Paraneptunicella aestuarii: one gene and its partner. The protein of the gene in region 1 binds, or shares a complex with, the protein of each later gene. Links are inferred from orthologs where the notes say so. Each region holds a gene or a part of one and is shown in the gene's direction. Other genes may lie near its edges.

Region 1 (10,994 bases):
GACTGAACGCCTGCTCCCCTATTTTAATGCCTTTAATCAATGCAAAGTGGTTGTGTCTGGCGACACACTGGAAAAAGCCAAACCTCATCCGGAACCTCTATTACATGCGGCACAACATATTGATGAAGAACCACAATATATTGTGTATGTGGGAGATGCCGAAAGAGACATCATTGCCGCAAAAGCCGCTAATATGAAATCGGTGCTAGCCAACTATGGGTATATTTCCGAACACGATAAACCCGAACAATGGCAAGCAGATATCCATATTGATCATGCGCTGGAATTACTCGCACACCTCAGATCATGAAAACACCATATATTGCGAGAAATATATTTACCAGCACTATATGTAGTGTTTTTTTGAGCAATTCAGACTGAGCCGAATAAAAATATTTTAAATTTTTTATTCGGTAATCATTTTCTTGATTTTGATAAATTAACTATCGTTTTTGAAGTTTTAAGTTAGCTCCTACTAACAAAAAGTCACATGTATGTTTAGTAATACCTATGCCCCAATATCTTGGGTTGAATTTATTTAAAAACCTCACTATCTTGTGTTTCGGATACTACAATTAGTGGCGACTAATTGAGCTCCCGGGAATGGCTGAACAAAAAATAATAATAGCTGTTCGAGTGCGCTAACAGGAATAATTCAATATCCCGGTAACTATCATCCCGGTAGCAATCGGTGTTGTTTTGCGCCTGAATTACGATAAAAATTAAAAAATGGCTGATCTATAAGTATGAATAACGACCTTTTAGTTACCAAGCGTAATGGCGAGAGGGAACCCCTCGATCTCGATAAAATCCACAAAGTAATCACATGGGCGGCGAAAGGACTCGATAACGTATCTGTCTCCCAGGTTGAAATTAAGGCTCACATCCAATTCTTTGACGGCATCAAAACCGAAGAAATCCACGGGACACTGATTAAATCAGCAGCCGACCTGATTTCCAAAGAATCTCCGGATTATCAATATCTTGCAGCACGATTAGCCATCTTCCACTTACGTAAAAAAGCTTTTGGGCAGTTTGAACCACCCAAATTGCTGGATCATGTTCGCAACATGGTCGAGAACGGCAAATACGATAAGCACATTCTGGAAGATTACAGTGAAGCCGAACTGGAACAAATGGATGAATACGTCGACCACTGGCGTGACATGGATTTCAGCTATGCAGCCGTTAAACAGCTGGAAGGCAAGTATCTGGTACAAAACCGCGTTACAGGCGAGATCTTTGAAAGCGCTCAGTTCCTGTATATTCTGGTTGCAGCCTGCCTGTTCTCCAAGTATCCAAAAGAAACCCGTATGGGTTACATTCGTCGTTTTTACGATGCCACATCACAGTTCAAGATTTCTTTGCCTACGCCAATTATGTCAGGCGTGCGCACTCCTACCCGTCAGTTCAGCTCATGTGTACTGATTGAAACGGGTGACAGCCTGGATTCCATTAACGCCACTGCTAGCGCTATCGTAAAATACGTCAGCCAACGCGCTGGTATCGGCGTTAATGCCGGTCGCATTCGTGCTTTAGGTAGCCCTATTCGTGGCGGTGAAGCATTCCACACCGGTTGTATTCCATTTTATAAATACTTCCAAACGGCTGTAAAAAGCTGTTCACAAGGTGGTGTTCGCGGTGGCGCGGCTACCCTGTTCTACCCACTTTGGCACCTGGAAGTTGAATCGCTGTTAGTTCTGAAAAACAACCGCGGTGTTGAAGAAAACCGTGTCCGTCATCTGGATTACGGTGTGCAATTCAACAAGACCATGTATCAGCGCCTGATTAAAGACGATTACATCACCCTGTTCAGCCCATCCGATGTTCCCGGCTTGTACGACGCCTTCTTTGAAAATCAGGATAAGTTTGAACAGCTGTATACCCAGTACGAGCAAGACGACAGTATTCGTAAAAAACGCATTAAAGCCATCGAGTTATTTGGCCTGTTCATGCAGGAACGTGCCAGCACGGGTCGTATCTACCTGCAAAACGTGGATCACTGTAATACTCACAGCCCGTTTATTGCGGAAGTTGCACCGATCCGCCAAAGCAACCTGTGCCTGGAAATTGCCTTGCCAACCAAGCCACTTAGCCATGTTAACGACGAGAATGGTGAAATTGCCCTTTGTACGCTGTCGGCGTTCAATCTGGGTGCGATTAATTCTCTGGATGAACTGGACGAACTGGCAGACCTGGCGGTACGTGCTTTAGACAATCTGTTGGATTATCAAGACTACCCGGTTCCTGCTGCATACAACGCGACTATGGGACGTCGTACACTCGGTGTAGGCGTGATCAACTTTGCTTATTATCTGGCGAAGAATGGCGTGAAATACTCCGATGGCAGCGCCAACGGTCTGGTTCACAGAACCTTTGAAGCGATTCAATACTATTTGTTGAAAGCCTCAAACGGACTGGCGAAAGAGAAAGGCGCTTGCCCGAAATTCAACGAAACAACTTATTCTCAAGGTTTGCTGCCCATTGATACCTACAAAAAAGATCTGGACAGTATCTGCAATGAACCTTTGCATCTGGATTGGGAAACATTACGTAAAGACATCGTAGAGCACGGCTTACGTAACTCAACTTTATCCGCTCTGATGCCGTCTGAAACCTCCTCGCAAATTTCCAATGCCACTAACGGCATTGAACCTCCGCGTGGACATATCAGTGTAAAAGCCAGTAAAGACGGTATCTTGAAGCAAGTTGTACCTGAATATCACAAGTACAAAGATGCTTATGAGCTGTTATGGGACATCCCTTCTAACGATGGTTACATTCAGTTAGTTGCTATTATGCAGAAGTTTGTCGACCAAACCATCTCAGCCAACACTAACTACGACCCAGGTAAGTACGAAGGCGGTAAAGTGCCGATGAAGCTGTTGCTTAAAGACTTACTGACAGCCTATAAACTGGGCGTAAAAACCTTCTACTACCATAACACCCGTGATGGTGCTGCGGACGCATCCCTCTCCGATTCAGCCACTAGCGGTCAGGCGAACCAGGCTGAAGAAGTGATAGAGCAGGAAGACGATGATTGCGCTGGCGGTGCGTGCAAAATCTAATTGCACGCATCCTGCGTTTTACCTGCACATAAACAGGTATTGCATTTGAAGTGTTGGCAAAAGCCAGACAAATAAGATCAGGTATTAAGTTCAAGGCAGAACCAAGTAGCGAATAACAAGAGTCAAGCAATGAAATACACCACTTTTAACCAGTTTACGACGAATCCGCTTCAGGAACCTATGTTCTTCGGTAATCCGGTGAACGTTGCACGTTACGACCAACAAAAACACAGCATTTTTGAAAAGCTGGTTGAAAAGCAAATCTCTTTCTTCTGGCGTCCAGAAGAAGTTGACGTCAGCAAAGATCGTATTGATTTTCAAAAGCTGTCTGACTCAGAGAAGCATATTTTTATCTCGAATCTGAAATACCAAACCCTGTTGGATTCCGTGCAAGGCAGAAGCCCTAACATCGCTTTCTTGCCTATCGTATCGTTACCTGAACTGGAAACCTGGGTTGAAACCTGGTCTTTCTTTGAAACCATTCACTCACGTTCTTACACGCACATTTTGCGCAACCTGTTCAGTGAGCCCAGTGCCATTTTTGAAGATATCGTGGTTAACGAAGAAATTAAGCGTCGCGCCACCGACATCTCCAAATACTACGATGATCTGATTTACTACACTCAGCTTTGGCAAACACAGGGGGAAGGCATTCATACCATTGACGGGGAACGTCACATTGTTACCAAGCACGAACTGAAGAAAAAGCTGTTCTTGTGCATGAACTCGGTTAATGCCTTGGAAGCAGTGCGCTTCTACGTCTCTTTCGCTTGTACCTTTGCTTTTGCAGAACGCGAGCTGATGGAAGGTAACTCTAAAATCATTCGCCTTATCGCCCGTGACGAAAGCCTGCACTTAACCTCGACCCAGCATATTTTGAATATCTGGGCAAAAGGCAAAGACGACCCGGAAATGGCAGAAATTGCCGAAGAGTGCAAAGAAGACGCAACCAATATATTCCTCAAAGCCGTAGAGCAAGAGAAGCAATGGGCAAAATACCTGTTCCAGAATGGCTCCATGATTGGTTTGAATGAAGAAATTCTGTGTCAATACGTTGAGTACATTTCCAATGAGCGTATGGCAGCCATCGGTATGGGTAAACCTTTTGACGTGAAAAGTAACCCGCTGCCCTGGATGAACAATTACCTCAACTCTGACAACTTCCAGGTCGCGCCACAAGAAGCAGAAATCAGCTCTTATCTGGTGGGGCAAATTGACAGTGAAGTCAGCGCCAACGATTTTGATGATTTCGACCTGTAGTTTTGGTTGATGTCTGATCCAAAAGAGACTCTATTGATCACCATCAATTCCCAACAAGCCATCGAGTACAGCAGCGGAGAAACGGTACTCGAATGCCTTGAAAACAGGAATATTGAGGTACAGTACCACTGCCGTGAAGGGTTTTGTGGTGCTTGCCGCACCCGCTTGAAACAAGGCGAAGTGGAATACAAGATCGCCCCACTCGCCTACGTCGACGACGACGAAATCCTGCCCTGCTGCTGCGTACCGAAAACGAATATCGAAATAGAAGTGGAATAACGTTTCACTTCAATCTTGCCAGAACCTTTCCAAACTGAACATTGAATCAAATGTGTTGAATTTGATGAGTGACCGACTTCAATAAAATAGAAAAGAAGAGAAATTGTTGCAATACAGGCATGGCGACGGATAGCGGCCTGATACACACCGCTATCCCTTGAATGTTTTTAACGAACGTTACTCATCACAGGCTTTAGAGAATTCCTTTGGTGATGACCAGGCATTGAATAAAGCACGTACCAGGCTGGCTAGAGGTATTGCGAAGAACACGCCCCAAAACCCCCATAAACCTCCGAAAAACAACACGGCAATAATGATGTAGACCGGGTGCAAACTGACCGCCTCAGAAAACAGCACAGGTACAAGCACGTTGCCATCAAGCGCCTGAATAATAGCGTAAGCAACCATAATCGACCAAAAATCGGGCGTAATACCCCACTGAAATAATGCCACGGCAGCGATGGGTAACGTCACAACGGCTGCACCAATATAAGGGATCAATACAGAGAAACCGACCAAGACACCCAACAACAATGAATAGCGCAAATCCATCAGAGCAAAGGTGATAGTTGAAACGGTTCCCACAATAATAATTTCAATTACCTTGCCACGAATATAGTTCAGAATCTGAATATTCATTTCCTGCCCCACCTGCTTGATCAAGCGGCGTTCTTTTGGCAAAAGATTGGAAATATTATCAAGCAGTTGCTGCTTATCCTTGAGCATAAACAGCACCATAATAGGCACCAATATCAAATAGATAAGTAATGCTGCCGCACCAAACAATGAACTAAATGAGGCAGACAATAGCCCCTCCCCAATCTTCACAACTCGCTCATCAACACCACTGAGCATTTTCTCGATTTGATTTACATTGATAAATTGCGGGTAGTTATTCGGCAACGCGGTTATCCACGCCTGCGCCTGTTCCCAAATCTGTGGCATTTCATTTGCCAGGTTCAAACTTTGCTGCCAGATAACCGGAACCAAACCTATTGTGGCTAACGTCACCAAACCAACAAATAAGAGCAACACGACACTGCTGGCGTAAGTTCTACTCAAACCCATATTCTGCAAACGAACCACTGGCCAGTCGAGCAGATATGCCAGTACGATGGCAACAATAACAGGGGCCAGCATATTTCCCCAGAATAGTAAAATCAGGCTCGAAATTATTAACAAAAACAGCAGCATGGCTGAATCTGGATCTGAGAACTTGCGTTTATACCAGCGACCAAACACTTCGAACATTTGATTTCCTTTTAATATAAAACTGATGCATCTGAATCAGGAGAGACAGGATCATCATCTTAGCAAAGAAGTATCCATCCCAAAATTTTAATTGCGTGTTATAGTTAACTAAATTCGTGAGAAAAGTTACCGGAAAACGCCGCATGAATAGCCCCGAATCTCTGAAAGAAATCAATATCTTGAAAAAAAGGCTTAGCTGGGGTGAGTTACCTCCCTTCTATCACATGATCGCCAACTCGGTTGCAGAACTTGAAGGCATTCATACTCACGGATTTGAACACCCTTTAAAACGCCTGATTAATCGCCAAAACTGGAATCTGGATAGATTGAAAGGAAAAATGGATCTCAATGGCGAAATCCAGGTTGAGCGCAAACCCAAATTAACCTTGTATCGTAAGTTCCATGATGGCAATTACGAGATACATTGCGCTCCTACCAGCCAGGGCGGCCCGGTGTTTGTTTATGCCAAAGGCGACCCCTTTATTGATTTTAGGGTCTGGGATCCCGCCACAATGGGATGCATTCTACGTTTGCCCAAGTTTGCAGATTTTATCGTCCATGCCTACCGTAAGGGAGATGAAGCGGATCGTATATTGATAAAATACACGTCAGATATCATTGATAATTTACTCACAACGCTCGCAAGTGAAGTCGACATAGAAGAATACAAAGGGCAATCAATTAAAGATGTGCTCAGTGAAATTGAAGACACACTTAAAAAATAAAAATAAAAGTAAGAAACAATAGATAGGAAATAGCGGTCAATATAACTTAACATCGCTTCAGTATTGTTGAGAAAATCAGCAAGCAAAGCGTTTAAAATGCATTTTACGGAACTATTCCTTGTCATTTATTTCAAAATAGTAAATTCAAGGTCAGTTCAAACAACATCGGTTCAAATCCAAAATAATGTCGTTGCCAATAACTCAATCATTCATGAAACAAACATTTTTCTTTTTATTGTCATGCTTTTTAAGTTTTTCCAGCCTGGCACAAACACAGCATATTAATTCTCAGAAGAATGCTTTGCCTTCTATTGGCGTTGTTGCATCCGAAGCGATTAGCATTGAAAAAGAGCAGCTCATTGGCGACGCCTTGATGCGTCAACTCAGAGCACAAGCGCCCATCATCATGGATCCGGTTCTGGAGGAATACCTCAACGACCTGGGGAATCGTCTTGTTATTCAAGCCGAAGATGTCAAATTCCCGTTTAACTTCTTTTGGCTAAACAATAAAGATATCAATGCCTTCGCCTTCTTTGGCGGTAATGTAGGCGTGCATACAGGACTGATGTTAGCCGCTGACAACGAAAGCGAGTTGGCTTCGGTACTTGCACACGAAATCAGCCACGTCACTCAACGCCATGTGGCACGAACCATTGCAGCAAGACAAAAAAGCTCACCGCTACAGGTAGCCAGCCTGATTGGCGGGTTGATCCTGGCAGCCGTAAACCCGGAAGCCGGTATTGCGGCTATATCGGCAACCAATGCCGCAAGCCAACAATTCAGCATTAACTATACTCGCTCAAATGAGCAGGAAGCTGACCGCGTTGGATTCCAGATTATGCGTAAATCCGGCTTTGACACCAACGCCTCCGCCACTTTCTTTGGCAAATTGGCAGCAAAAGAGCGCTCTCGCTCAAAAGCGCCAGCATTTTTGATGACGCACCCTCGCCCAGAATCTCGGGTAGCTGATGCTCGTAATCGTCAATTACTCAGCCAAGCCAATTCCATAGCACCAAGCCTGGCTTTCCATTTAGCGAAAGCGCGCGTGATCGCTCGATACTCGGGCGATGAGAAATACAATATCCAGTTTTTCCAGAACCAGATTGAAAAGCAGGAATATGTCTTTGAAGAGGCAGCTAAATATGGTTTAGCCATGTCATATCTGAACAATAACCAATCCGATGAAGCGGAAGCATTAATCAATGAGCTATTGGCACAAGATCCTGAAAACCTGTTTTATCTGGATGTTGTTACCGACATCTATCTGGCTCAAGGACAATCGCAAAAAGCCGTTAGCAAGCTGGAAGTGTTAGCTAAAAAAATGCCGAGAAATCGCGTGATCACGCTAAATCTGGCTAATGCAGCAATAAAACAGGGGAAATACCAATACGCCACCAATATCATTAAAGATTATTTATTGATAAATCCGGAACATACGCTGTCGTATCAGTTGCTGATTGAGTCTTATGGTAGCAATAACCAGATGCTGGAAATGCACCAAACCCGTGCGGAATGGTTTTCGTTGATGGGCGCCTACCCCAATGCCATTGATGAGTTACATTCAGCTTATAACTACGCCAAAGATAATCACCTGGAAAAGCAACGTATTCGTGCTCGAATAGAACAGTTTAGAGAAGCTCAGGAACAGGTTCAGAAACTTTAGATCGAGCCATTTGCCTGAGCTATCTCTTGATATTTTGAACCAGCTATTTTTGACCTTTGTGCGCCTGACTTTGCAACATGGCAATAGCGGCAAACAAGGTCTCTGAGGTTTGTTCGCCAAGCAGCTTTTTCTCAACCTTACCTTCTGGAGAAATCAGGAAAGTAGCGGGTAACTGTTGCGGCTTTGGAACCATTAAATTAGGCTCAGGATCGGTTCTTACCACTGGAAATTGCATGTCATATTTCTGCTTTAGCGCAGTAAGTTCTTCCAAGGTTAAAGCATCATAACTGGCAGCAATTAACTTGATATTCTTGCCTTGAATCTGATGATGAAACTCGTTTAGCTCCGGCACTTCGCGTAAACAAGGGGCACACCACTCGGCAAAATAGTTCAATACCACCCATTCACCTTGAAGCTCGCTCCAGGAGATTTTATCTCCCTGCACAGTTTGAAAATCAAACCGCATCATTTGTTGCACCGCAACACCCAAGACCATTGCCAACGCGGCTCCAACTATTAAAAGAGATTTATTCAAGAGAGCTCCTTACATTCGATCATCATTAGTTCTGCCTAGAAGGTTCAATTCAAGTGCCATTTAACAGCAATTTCGGTATAAAATACCCGAAATTTGATTAGCGAATAGATAACAAACACCATGTCAAATATCACGATATTACACAATCCACGTTGCTCCAAGAGCAGACAAACGCTGCAAATTCTTAATGACGGTGGCTATGCATCAACCGTTGTTGAATACCTGAAAACACCACCCGATGCCGCAACGCTGGAGCAAATCAAATCCAAATTGGGCTTGTCTTCCTATAAAGACATGATGCGCACCAAAGAGCCTGAATTCCAAGAGCTTGGATTGGACGCCAAAGATATTACCGAAGTGCAGCTGTTGCAAGCAATGGTGGATTGCCCGAAGCTTATTGAGCGTCCAATAGTCATTACTGACGATGCAGCTCGAATCGGTCGCCCACCTGAACAAGTGTTGGAAATTCTTTAATGCACGACATTTTGGTACTTTATTACAGCCAACAAGGCAGTACCCGTCATCTCGCCAATCAAATTGCTTTGGGGATTGAACAAGCGGGCTGTATTGCACGCTTACGTACCGTGCCATCGCTGCACAACCCAGATGCGGAAACACAAGATCCATTAGTACAGAAGCAAGACTTGGAAGAGTGCATTGGCCTGGCAATGGGCAGCCCGACTCGTTTTGGTCAAATGGCTGCGCCCTTAAAACACTTTTGGGATAGCACCAGTGACTTGTGGCTGAAAAGTACGTTACAAGACAAACCGGCTTGCGTGTTTACTTCAACGTCCAGCTTACACGGTGGGCAAGAAGCAACCTTGTTATCCATGATGTTGCCGCTACTTCATCATGGCATGGTGTTGCTTGGTATTCCCTATGCGGAACCCGCCTTGCATACCACAACAACTGGCGGCACGCCTTACGGAGCCAGCCATTTGGCTCATAACAACAATATTCAGCTTTCAGACGACGAAAAGCAGTTGTGTACTGCGTTAGGCAAACGTCTGGCAGCAAACGCATTAAAATTACAGCAAAATTAAGGTAACTCATGTCTGATAAAACCAAACTGTTCAGAGCAATTGCATTATTTGGCTATTTTGGATTGCTGATCTGGATGGTGCTTTGGCATTTCGTGCTTATTCCCGACTCTCCCTACTCGGTGCTATTCCGGGTACTGTTCTGGATTGTTCCTTTGCTATTGCCACTAAAAGGCATGATCCAAGGCAAGCCTTATACCCACGCTTGGGCTAACTTTATTGTTATGTTTTATCTATTGCATGGATTAACCGCTATCTATTCAAATGCCGATGAATGGGTTTATGCGCTTATCGAGATATTATTGGCAACTGCGATGTTTATCGGGTGTAGCTTCTATGCAAGGTTTAGAGGCAGAGAATTAGGTTTGGGATTGAAGAAATTAAAAACGGAATAGCAGGTTCTAATTGTAAAGGATGAGTTGAGGAAGGTTAAAAATGAAAAAGCAAATTGCAGTGTTACTTGTTTCTTCATTCGCATTAGCGACGTTAAATGGGTGTGGAGGCGGCTCTTCAAGTTCCAGCAAGAACTCATCAAGCGCTAATAGTAGTTCCTCAACCATCAATACCGCCCCATTAAATGAGCGTTTATCCCTTATCGCTCCTAACCTCATCACAGCCTACCAAGCCACCGGGTTAGTTGCCCATATTGATGGTGGCGCAGAAATTGTGTCATCACACTGGCAACAAATCAGTGGCCCCGAAGTCACGTTCCTCGCCGGCAATAGTCAGGTAATAGGCTTCGATGTTGCCGAAGCTGGCGATTATACCTTTAGTTATTCAGCAACCGACTCCACAGGCGCAACGGCCGAGCAACAAATCAGTTTTACAGCCGTTCCCAATTCCAGCTCAGAACAAGCCAATGTCAGGTTGGATCATGCCGTAACAGAACAAGGCAAAGTATCGTTAAGAGTAGACAGCAGTGTGCCAGATAGTTTGTTCAATGTGTCATGGCAGCAAGTGGCTGGGGTGAGTATTCCCACCAGTTCCATGACAGTTCAAGGGCAATACCTGTTTTTCGATGCACCTGTGGTTTTAGAAGATGAACTACTGGAATTTAGAGCGACGATTACCACGGAAGGTGGTCAGCAACTCTCAGACACGGCTTTTGTGCTGGTTAAAAACACCGCCATTAACAATAGCGGTTATTTCCCCGATGTTGTAGAACGGGTTGTG
Region 2 (10,744 bases), 160 kb from region 1 along the record:
AACTCATCCAACACCTGAATAGCGCCTTTTCGGTGATTACATACCAATGCCATGTCACAACCCGCGTTAAATGCCGCTTCAGCACGTTGAGTAAAGCTACCAATGCCTGTCGCACCTTCCATCGCTAAATCATCTGAAAAGACAACACCATCAAACCCTAGCTGTTGACGCAAAATCTGTTTAATCCAAACCTCAGAAAAACCCGCCGGCATGTCGTCCACGTCTGGATAAATCACATGCGCTGGCATCACGGCATCCAACAGTCCCTGCTCATGAACGGCTTTAAATACAGACATATCAATGTTGAAAACATCTCCTCTCGCTCGCTTATCAACAGGGATAGCAATATGGGAATCTTCCAGGACATTACCATGACCCGGAAAATGCTTGCCTGTTGACTTCATGCCCGCTTCTCGCATCCCTTCAATAAAAGCTGCGCCTATTGAAATGATATCTTGCGGGTTGTCGCTAAAGCTTCTGTCGCCAATCACTTCTGAGATACCGTGAATATCCAGTACCGGCGCAAAACTAATATCAATATCAACAGCTTGCACTTCAGCTGCCATCAACCAACCAAAGCTTTTGGCATACTGACAGGCCGTATTGATATCTTCAGGAAAGGAATTCTGCAAACTTCCCATTGCAGGAATGGCACTAAACCCCTGACGAAAACGTTGTACACGCCCCCCTTCATGATCAACAGCGAACAGCAATTCATTTCGTGCCGCTGCGCGAGTTTGCCGAACAAGTTCTCTTACTTGTGTGACATCGTGATAATTGCGAGTAAACAGAATGACTCCACCTACCAAGGGGTGTTCAAGGATCTCTTTTTCTTCCGGAGTCAGCTCATATCCGGTGAGATCTAACATTATTGGTGCCATAAAGGGTCTTTATAATGATTTTTATTGCGCACCAATATAAAAGATGTGCCAGAAAATACAATCATTTGCCCGGCAACCTATCAAAAATGCGTCAATCTCCGGTTAATCGTAATTACTGATGAATTAAATCGAATTAATCGTCTTTTCCATTGAAATACATGAACTAGAATAGTCACATTAAATGATGATTCTTCTTATATGACTGTAAGAAAAAACCGGGAGAAAACAATGTACGCTGTCATTTTTGGACGTGAAGGATGCCCTTATTGTGTAAGAGCAAAAGATTTAGCAACAAAGTTAAGTGAAGAGCGCGATGACTTCAAATTTCGCTATATCGACATTCAAAAAGAAGGTATCAGCAAGGCTGATTTGGAAAAAACCGTGGGTAAACCGGTAGAAACCGTACCTCAAATCTTTTTGGATCAAGAACATATCGGAGGATTTACTGACTTTGAGGCTTATGCCAAAGCGCATTTAGGTTTATACGAGTAAACCATATGTTGACTTAATCTCATTGAGTCAACACTAAAAGAAAACGCCAATTACATCAGGCTATATCTCTCTCGGGATATAGTTTGATGTTCACCGCGCCAGGCGCAGCAAAACCCGCAGCAACAAAGTGGATAACCTTGCGGATCAGTTCAGCTATATCCATCTTCTCGTGAAAATCTGCCGCAGCGATATCCGTTAATGCCCGGCTTGAAGCCATTGTGAAAACACAAGATCCCAAAGCAAAATGCCAACGCCAAAACACTTCTTCTTTAGGTAAATGAGGAACCGTGGCATACAAGGCTCCATTAAAACGTTTCATAACATCGCCGTAATGGATATTGATGTACTTGCGCACGTGCCCTTGAGATTCATAGTAAGCTTTCGCGAATAACTGCACAAAAGTACGAGTACCATTGGGCCTTACCGAATCAAGCATTAAAAGCGGCTCAACCATCAACTCAAACAAATTTTCTGCATTAGCATTAGGGTGGTGCTCAGAGAGAAGATTGATGCGTTTATCCACTTCCGGCATCAATACACCAAGATATCGATCAAGAACCGCCTGAATAAGTTCTTTTTTGGAACCAAAGTGGTAGTTCACTGATGCGAGGTTTACATCCGCTTTACTGGTAATCGAGCGCAGTGATGTGTTGTCAAATCCCAGTTCAGAGAACAACAATTCGGCAGCATTAAGAATTTTATTTTTCGTGTTCACAGAGCAATACAAAATCCAATCATATCCACCTGACTCTATAGGCATGTTTACGAAAGTGCAAGTCTGTAGATGCCTAACCTATCGCCATAAGATCCAAGCCTCAGGGTAAACGCCCTCAACCTCAATAAATTCCGTAAAAAATAAAAGTCCCTATCTCATTATTTGCGCTACTTATCGCAAATTAATCACCGCTTACATACAAAGTCTGTTTATCCGTCGTTTTTTGATTATACTGGCCGATTATTTTAATACATGGGAATGTCGAGGAGAGTGAAGGTAACATTAATTTTCGGTTTTAACCTGTTAACTGTTATCTAAAAGACACAAGGGTTCACTCATCACTTCGACGATAGAATACAGCAACAACTCAGGATTATTAATATTATGATAAAAGCAAAATCCTCCAGCCTGGCACTGCTTATCAGCGCAGTGCTCGGTCTCTCAGCATGCTCTGAACAATCACCTAAAAACGACACAAGTGCCAAAGTTTCCCCTCAAGCTACTGCGGCAGAAGCAAAAGAGTTTCTGAAACAATCTCAGGAAGAATTAAATAAGCTTTCCTTACCAGCAGCTCAAGCAGCGTGGGCTTATCAAACCTATATTAATCAGGATACAGCCAATGTTTCGGCTTATCTTGGTGAGCGTGTTTCCAGCAAAGCTTCTGAAATGGCTAAAGAATCGGCCAGATTCAACAATGTAGAAGTAGACGCTGACACTCGTCGTATGTTGGACTTGTTGCGTCATTCCCTGGTATTACCACCACCGTCCGATGCCAAGCAATCTGAGCGTTTAGCTCAAATTCAGACAGACCTGGAAGGCATGTATGGCTCTGGAAAATACTGCCAAGGCGACGGTGACAACAAGAAATGTATGACTCTGACAGAAATGAGTTCCATTATGGCGACTCAACGCGACCCAGAATTACTGTTGGAGCTTTGGAAAGGTTGGCGAGAAGTCTCTGTTCCCATGAAACCTCTTTATATGGAAGAAGTTGAAATCGCGAACAAGGGAGCTCAAGAGCTTGGTTTTGCTGATATCAGTGAGCTTTGGCGCGGCAAATATGACATGAAATCTGACGACTTTGAAGCAGAGCTTGATCGTCTATGGGGGCAAGTAAAGCCATTTTATGATGCACTTCACTGCCACGTAAGAGCTGAACTGGGTGAAACTTACGGCACAGATATTGTTCCACAAGATAAGCCTATTCCAGCTCACCTGCTTGGCAATATGTGGGCACAAACGTGGTCCAATATCTATGATGTTGTTAAGCCAGAGCAGGAAATGAAAGTCATTGATGTGACCAAAGCATTGGAAGACAACGGCTATGACGAAATCAAAATGGTTAAGCAAGCGGAAGCTTTCTTTACAGGCTTGGGATTTGAACCTCTACCAGAGACTTTCTGGGAGCGCTCGATGTTCCAACAACCCGCTGATCGCGACGTTGTGTGCCACGCTTCTGCCTGGAACCTGGACAACGTAGACGACCTGCGTATTAAGATGTGTATCCAGAAAACAGGGGAAGAATTCGCCGTTATTCACCACGAATTAGGCCATAACTTCTATCAGCGTGCCTATAACAAGCAGCCTCTGTTGTACCAAAGCTCTGCAAACGATGGATTCCATGAAGCTATCGGTGACACCATCGCATTGTCCATCACACCTAAATACCTGAAAGGCATCGGCTTGGTTGACGAAATTCCTGATGCGTCAAACGACATTGGTATGTTGTTAAAAACCGCTTTGGACAAAATTGCCTTCGTTCCATTTGGTTTGCTAGTTGATAAATGGCGCTGGGGTGTATTCTCCGGCAAGATCAAGCCTGAAGATTACAACAAATACTGGTGGGAACTACGTGAGCAATATCAAGGCGTAGCATCACCTGTAGAGCGCCCTGCGGATGCATTTGACCCAGGTGCGAAATACCACATTCCAGGTAATACACCATATAGCCGCTACTTCCTTGCTCATATTTTACAATTCCAATTCCACAGAGCTTTGTGTGAAATTGCGGGTGACGAAGGTCCGGTTCATCGCTGTTCTATTGCGAATAACAAAGAAGCTGGCGCAGCATTAAATAAAATGTTGATGATGGGTCAAAGCAAACCTTGGCAAGAAGCTCTGGAAGTATTAACAGGTAAGCCAGAAATGGATGCAACAGCAATTCTTGATTACTTTGCTCCACTTAAAACCTGGTTAGATGAGCAAAATAAAGGCCGTCAGTGCGGTTGGTAAACACCCCTTGCATATAAGCTAAAGGCGTTCTTTTGAACGCCTTTTTCATTCTTGATTTCAATACACGAGCCTTAGCAAAAGTAATACGAACTCTTATTCACTGGGTTTTCGATTCAATAAGATCTCTTCTTCGCTAAATCCATATCGACGCATGACTTCATCCGTTGTATCGATAACCTCTCCTACCCCTATGATTTTTTTCAGCTCATTTTCAAACTGGGTAAGTTCCTCACTGGCGTTTTTGCGCACGTAGTTTCGCTCTTCTTTCAAAAATTCCCAGTCAATATCCGCTGATTGAGAAAACCATACAGTAACTGAAAAGAAAATCCCACGAGCCAAACAGGTAGCAATATAGTCTTGGCGTTCCATATTGCTGGCAAAGTCTTCACTTGGCTTACTTGTAACCATTTTCTCAAGCGAGCTAGCGTCAGGATGGTAAGCAATAAAAATTTCTTTCATCACCCCTTCCCTCAGTTCTGGTTTACCCTTGGAAGGCATCATCTTGAGTATTTCAGTGACAAAGTGTTGTTCATATTCGCCATCAGAAAACAGGGTATACATATTTTGAACATTACTGGTTCTGTCGGCCTCAATGCCCAAATTGAACAAGGTCGCAATTCGAGTAGGAATAACCGGGCGAGACATGGCTGCGGGTAATCGATATTTACCATGAAGCTTAAAATATAAGCCAAAATTCAAGGCATTATTCACATACAAATTGCGTAATGCATCGGGTAAATCCTCAATCTTTGATGGCGGATTATTGAGGTGCTTTTCAGCTACTGTTCGCGAATAGTTAATAAAGAAATGTTCCGCTGTGTGAATATCACTATCTCGCTTTTTGAACGGTTTTAACGAGACAAATTTACCGCCGGCACCAATATCGACAACCTCAAAAGGTAGATCAACCATTTGGTGATGCTTGGAGCGCGTTTTCAACTCAGGGAAGGTAATCTTTAGCACTTCGCCTTCTTGCCAGGGCAACCCTTCTCTCAATCCAACCCGGATTAAATAAGGGGTTACCAAATCGGTCACACCATCCTGTTTTACACCGTCTTTTTCCAGAATAACATTGGTTCTCACAGGAAACGGGCTGCGTGTTTGCTTAATATCACCGCGCAAGTTATTAAGCTGGATCATACTAAATGACTTTGACTCATCAGGCTCTGCCTGACGAAATCGTAATAGCGCCTTATAGTGTTTCTGGCTGACTTTATGGCGATGATAGGCCAAAACCTGAGTTTCATCGGTAATATCTGTCATCAGCACCATATGACTCAGCGCTCGTACTACTTTTAAGGCTCGCACAGAAATGGGAATTTTCCCCTCTTCCATTTCTTTTTTCGCCTGAGGAGTGGTCAACGGGCGATAACTTTGCTGCTCAGAGATCTCTTTAACTTGTAGTTTATAAACTCGCCAACTGGCTTGCCTGGTAGCATAAGCAAGAAAAGAGCTACGCAATAGCTCGTTGTCCTTTAACTCATAATCCATAGCCGTATAAAAAACCACATCATCTTTGCTGGTGGTATTAAAGGCATAGGCGTATAGCTCGGTAATTCCCCGCTCAATAATATAAGAGAGGCGCTCCTGACTTAATAATACGGATAAACAATGCTGCTGTTGCTTGTTACTCCAATAACAAAGCGATTTGGCACTCACTTCATTGGATAAAGCGTATCGAGGATAGAACTCACCTTTAGAATGAACTATAAAGACCGGAAATGACTTGGAGCCTTTAATAAAATACTGCTCCAAGCCTTTTATATTGAGCGAGCGCAGTGAATTACTCACATTCACCTTTCTCACCGGTTTCAAGGTACGTATCAGATCACGTAAAAATACCGTCACCTTGTCATAAAGCGTTACCTGAATGCGTTTTAATCCGATTTGCCGCTCGTCATCATGACGAATGATATTAACGACTTGATATCGCTCTCCATTGACATCATTCAATACATACTTGTTTTCCAATCCGGTGTAATAGAGTTGAAATACGTCCCCCACGGAGAACTGCATTTCACTATTGGTACGTACTCGAATGCCATGTAAGGAAAGATCCAGAGAACGGGCTTCAAATACTTCATTACAATCGGAACGTAATTCGACCTTACAGAAGAAATTCATTCTTTCTTCCTTTCTACGGTCAATATCAGCAAAACAATACGAGGGAACCAGATACGATATTTGAGGTGCAGATTGGGTCTCGACCGACTGCTGCGCTAGTGCAGGTGACTTGCCAGCCTTGAAGCTTTCTTGAGCCTCAACGACAGATTTTTCATAACGAACCCGAAAATTGTTTTCGGTTTTATGCACAGCTTCAAATACACCAATCGTAAAATCACCGAAAACACCGAGTTGTTTTTCAAACACCTGAGCCGCGACAGGATCCATAAAGTGATTGATATCCTCATACTCATAACGTTCACAAATCCCATCCACTTTGCCACGCAAATCGATCACCTGGCGACAAGGTTTTAGAAGCCTGCGAACCTCCATTTTGAGCACGAAATCACTACTGTTGGGTTCATTTTCCCGAGCCTGCAAATAAATATGCTGCATAGACTCAACAGAAAGATTGACATCAAGGTTTTTAAAAATCTCTTTGCTTTTACCCAATCCATTCACCATTCATCATTCAATCAGTCTCTGCCCCATATCAGAGATGAAATATTGATATGTTCACTTGTGACTTCCCCAACTCACAAACGTTCCTGCATCTAAGTATTGCTAGAACAGGTTTAAAGTGATTATTCTCGAATCAACATTCTCACTATAGCAACCTCTTTAGTGGGAGTCATTAAAGTATAGGTATTGAAAAAGAGACGCTACAACATAGATGGCTGTAGCCAATGCACTAGTTTGGACTTGGAAACAATGGTCTTTTGTTCCAGGAGTTCTTTCCAATTTTCAATATCAAGCGATATATGTAATTGCGCACTGGTAACGATATTCTCCAATTCTTTACCCAGCAGATATTCTGCAAGCAAATTCAAACCCGGATTGTGAGCCACTAACCAAAGTGAGTTAACACTCTTTTTTACTTTCGCAAGAATAGAAAGAAGCGTTTGGCCGGATGCTTCATAAATCAAGGGTTCCAAAGATAACACACTGATCGGCCAGCGATTTTCCTCAATATAGGCTAGCGCTGTCGCATAAGTGCGTACAGAATGAGAACACAAGATCAATTGTGGACAATCAAAGGATTTTCCATTCAATTCTTCATTTGCCAGGCATCTGGCCATATCAACAGCATTGAGCAACCCCCTTTTATTAAGTGGGCGATAACAGTCCTCTACGGGATATTTCCAACTTGATTTAGCATGACGACACAATACCAAATGTTTCAAAATCAGCCTCAAACCACTTTATCAACCGACAACCACTGGCGCATTTTTTCATACAGCATGTCTCTAATAATAGGCTTGGCCAGGTAATCATTCATCCCCATTGCTTTGGCTTTCTTAATTTCATCCGGTAATGCATTTGCGCTCAATCCCACAACAGGAATATCCAAATGTAATGTTTCCCTTATTTCACGAGTCGCAGTGTAACCATCCATTACGGGCATTTGTACATCCATCAAGACCAGATCGGCAGCATTATCCTTCAGGAAATTAACGGCAAGCTCACCATTCTCAACATGCACAACCTCTATGTGTTGTTCAGCCAACATTGCCATAACCACTTCGGCATTAATAATGTTGTCTTCTACCAGCAATATGCGTTTTTTGTTCTCTGAATCAAAAGGTTCAAATGCTCCCTCTTTATTACCTTTCGGCTGAGATAGAGACACCACCCCTTTGTACAAAAGGTTAATCAATGATTCCCGGTTAACGCTGGTGTATAAGGGGTGAACATTAGGAGGTAATTTACGAGAGCTCAATAACACTTCATCTGCATTAACAATAACCGTGAAATCCTCTCCCAGATTTCCCATATCCAAAAATTCCCCCAAAGAGCACAAACGCACCCTTCTCTCACCTTTACTAAATACGTCTAAACGTTTTATCAATGCCAACATAGGCGCAGAAAGACCACATGACTCCAGATCACCATTTTCGACTGTTATCAACGCCAGCACATCTTTCAGTTTTTCTTGAAGTTCAAAATGGGCACTGGGTAAAACCGGAATGCTAAAATAGAAGCAACTACCTCTTCCTTCCTTGCTTTGAACACCAATTTCACCGCCCATCAAATCGACCAAATTCTTACTGATAGTCAGCCCTAATCCCGTACCACCATATTTACGGGTAGTAGAACCATCAGCCTGAACAAATTCGTCAAAGAGTGTTGTCTGCTTAGCTTCAGGAATACCAATGCCAGTATCGATAACCTTACCCTTTAACCAAATTTGCTCTTCTGTCAGTTCCATCGACATATCGATAGTTACCGAACCACTCTCAGTAAATTTAACGGCATTGTTAACCAAGTTAAGTAAAATCTGGTGCAAGCGAAGAGGATCTGAGCGAATACTTAAAGGCAAATCTGCGGCTAAATTCGCATGTAGTTTAAGCCCTTTTAAATCAGCATTATTACGGCACAACTCAATGACCTGCTCAACTAACTGATCAGGGCAAAAGTCAATATTATCAATCACCACCTTGCCAGCCGCTAATTTCGAAAAATCCAGAATGTCATTGATAATGCCAACCAGGGTTTGTCCGCTAAGAAAAATTTTCTGTAGATACTGTTGAATTTGCTCTGGACTATCAGACTTTTGAGCTACCTGAACCAAGCCGAGAATACCATTAATCGGGGTTCTGATTTCATGGCTCATATTGGCAAGAAATGCCGACTTAAGTGCCGACATGTCTTCGGCCTTTTCTTTCGCTTTTTCCATCGCTTCCAAACTTTTCAGTTCAGTCAAAGACATTTGGTACAGCGAATTCGATAACAATTGAAATTCATCATAGCCGCTATCAGGAAAATCTTTATATACCTCTCCCGGTTCTTTTCTATTAATGCTATTCATCAATTTATCAAGTGGGTTTAGCGTAAATTGCCGAAACAGAGCATAACCTAATGATGCAAAAATAATTGAGCCTAAAAACAAATACAGAAAATGGATCTGATTCGCATCTTCTATCGCCTTGTTAACAGCTTCACCACTCCATTTAATAAGCATTAAATAATTCTTTAATTCCTTGCTACCTTTAGGCACTGTACGAATATTGTAACTAAACCAAAAATCATTATTTCCAAGATCAACAAACTGCGATTTTCGTGTTCTCAACGCACTTTGCACTCTTTCACGAAGTTCTCCGGGTAAATCAATAATATCTTTGCGGTATTTAAAACTACTGGAAGCTATAATCTGGTTTGACTGCTTATCAACAAAAATAACGAACTCAACTTCCTCTGAACTCGCCAGGTTTGTCGCAACACGAGTGAAATTACTGCGCCCTAAGTCAGCTTCCAAGGCTAATACAGCTGCATCGGCCATTTCTTGAGCTCGATTACGAGAAGTTTCAAGGAGAATGCCTTGAGTCGACCGATTGATTAAATAGCTTTGGGCAAGAAAAAACAGCATGAACAACACGCCCATGGGAAGCAAAACCTTGGTGGAAATAGACCACTTCATTATTGCTCCTGCTGACACATGAGATGAGCGAACACGCAAGACAAGAAGATGATACCAAAGACAGTACTGTTATACTCAAGCGACATCGCTTAAACCTCGGCTTCAGACCACATCGGCATACACAACACAATTATGGACATTTATATTACCTGATGGATTCTATCTATCCGGCACTCTTTTAGCTACTAACATTGCTCTTTTATGTGAAGAGCATCACGTAGATTATAGTTGAGGGTCAACAAAATGAATCAAATCCAAATCTTTTAAACATCTTAACGCTGTAGCAGGGGTAATCTCACACGCAAGTTTAAGCAACTTTTTCACTTTTTCAGGTTCTTCATGCAAATGAGCTTGTTGCCGCCAATCCAAAAATTCAACGCCTGAAATTTCTTTCTTTGCCAGCTCAACATCAACACCTAATTGTTCTGCAATAAAGGCGAGAAAAGGCTCAGGATTATTGTTGATTTTCTTCATCACCGCTTCCCAGAGACGACGCAAATCTTTCTTGAGGACAGGATCCCTGTCCCCTTTTAACATAATCACATCAATTATTTTGTAAGGTGTGCTGCTGCTATTAAAGATCACATGTACATTTTCAGATTTTAACAATTGAGTCGAAATTGGTGGATAAGTGACATAGGCTTGAATAGCCCCCGATGACAGCATAGATTCTGCATTCACCTGCTCGGCTTCAACATGCTCAACTTTAGGCTGAGAAATACCAACAGAGTCAAAAGCTATTTGAACAACATAATGACTTAAAGCCTGCCATTCAAAACCAACGGGCTGGCCTTGCAAATCCGCCAATGATTCAATTTGTTTATTGGCAACAATAACATCACC

The links.
Region 2: the proteins of nrdA (region 1) and KIH87_RS07745 are in contact, whole or in part, in an NMR structure (PDB 1QFN), measured with the Escherichia coli proteins. The link is inferred for Paraneptunicella aestuarii from one-to-one orthologs.

Annotation. Positions count from the first base shown.
Region 1 is NZ_CP074570.1:2,009,107-2,020,100, reverse strand. What follows is about bases 417-3,407. They hold nrdA (class 1a ribonucleoside-diphosphate reductase subunit alpha), read left to right. Parts: upstream 417-746; coding sequence 747-3,068; downstream 3,069-3,407. Other genes in these bases: nrdB (class Ia ribonucleoside-diphosphate reductase subunit beta), read left to right, coding at 3,198-3,407. Outside these bases: gph (phosphoglycolate phosphatase), read left to right, coding at 1-310; more of nrdB, read left to right, coding at 3,408-4,328; class I ribonucleotide reductase maintenance protein YfaE, read left to right, coding at 4,338-4,607; KIH87_RS08390 (AI-2E family transporter), read right to left, coding at 4,785-5,858; KIH87_RS08385 (hypothetical protein), read left to right, coding at 6,002-6,583; bepA (beta-barrel assembly-enhancing protease), read left to right, coding at 6,795-8,246; KIH87_RS08375 (peroxiredoxin family protein), read right to left, coding at 8,290-8,781; arsC (arsenate reductase (glutaredoxin)), read left to right, coding at 8,902-9,255; wrbA (NAD(P)H:quinone oxidoreductase), read left to right, coding at 9,255-9,824; KIH87_RS08360 (DUF2069 domain-containing protein), read left to right, coding at 9,833-10,216; KIH87_RS08355 (hypothetical protein), read left to right, coding at 10,257-10,994. UniProt on the Escherichia coli protein: Provides the precursors necessary for DNA synthesis. Catalyzes the biosynthesis of deoxyribonucleotides from the corresponding ribonucleotides.
Region 2 is NZ_CP074570.1:1,844,272-1,855,015, reverse strand. The notes cover bases 1-2,741. They hold KIH87_RS07745 (GrxA family glutaredoxin), read left to right. Parts: upstream 1-1,109; coding sequence 1,110-1,373; downstream 1,374-2,741. Other genes in these bases: KIH87_RS07735 (M2 family metallopeptidase), read left to right, coding at 2,473-2,741; KIH87_RS07740 (TetR/AcrR family transcriptional regulator), read right to left, coding at 1,429-2,088; nagZ (beta-N-acetylhexosaminidase), read right to left, coding at 1-881. In the rest of the region: more of KIH87_RS07735, read left to right, coding at 2,742-4,320; KIH87_RS07730 (PilZ domain-containing protein), read right to left, coding at 4,414-6,948; KIH87_RS07725 (SixA phosphatase family protein), read right to left, coding at 7,146-7,667; KIH87_RS07720 (ATP-binding protein), read right to left, coding at 7,676-9,901; KIH87_RS07715 (ABC transporter substrate-binding protein), read right to left, coding at 10,124-10,744. UniProt on the Escherichia coli protein: The disulfide bond functions as an electron carrier in the glutathione-dependent synthesis of deoxyribonucleotides by the enzyme ribonucleotide reductase.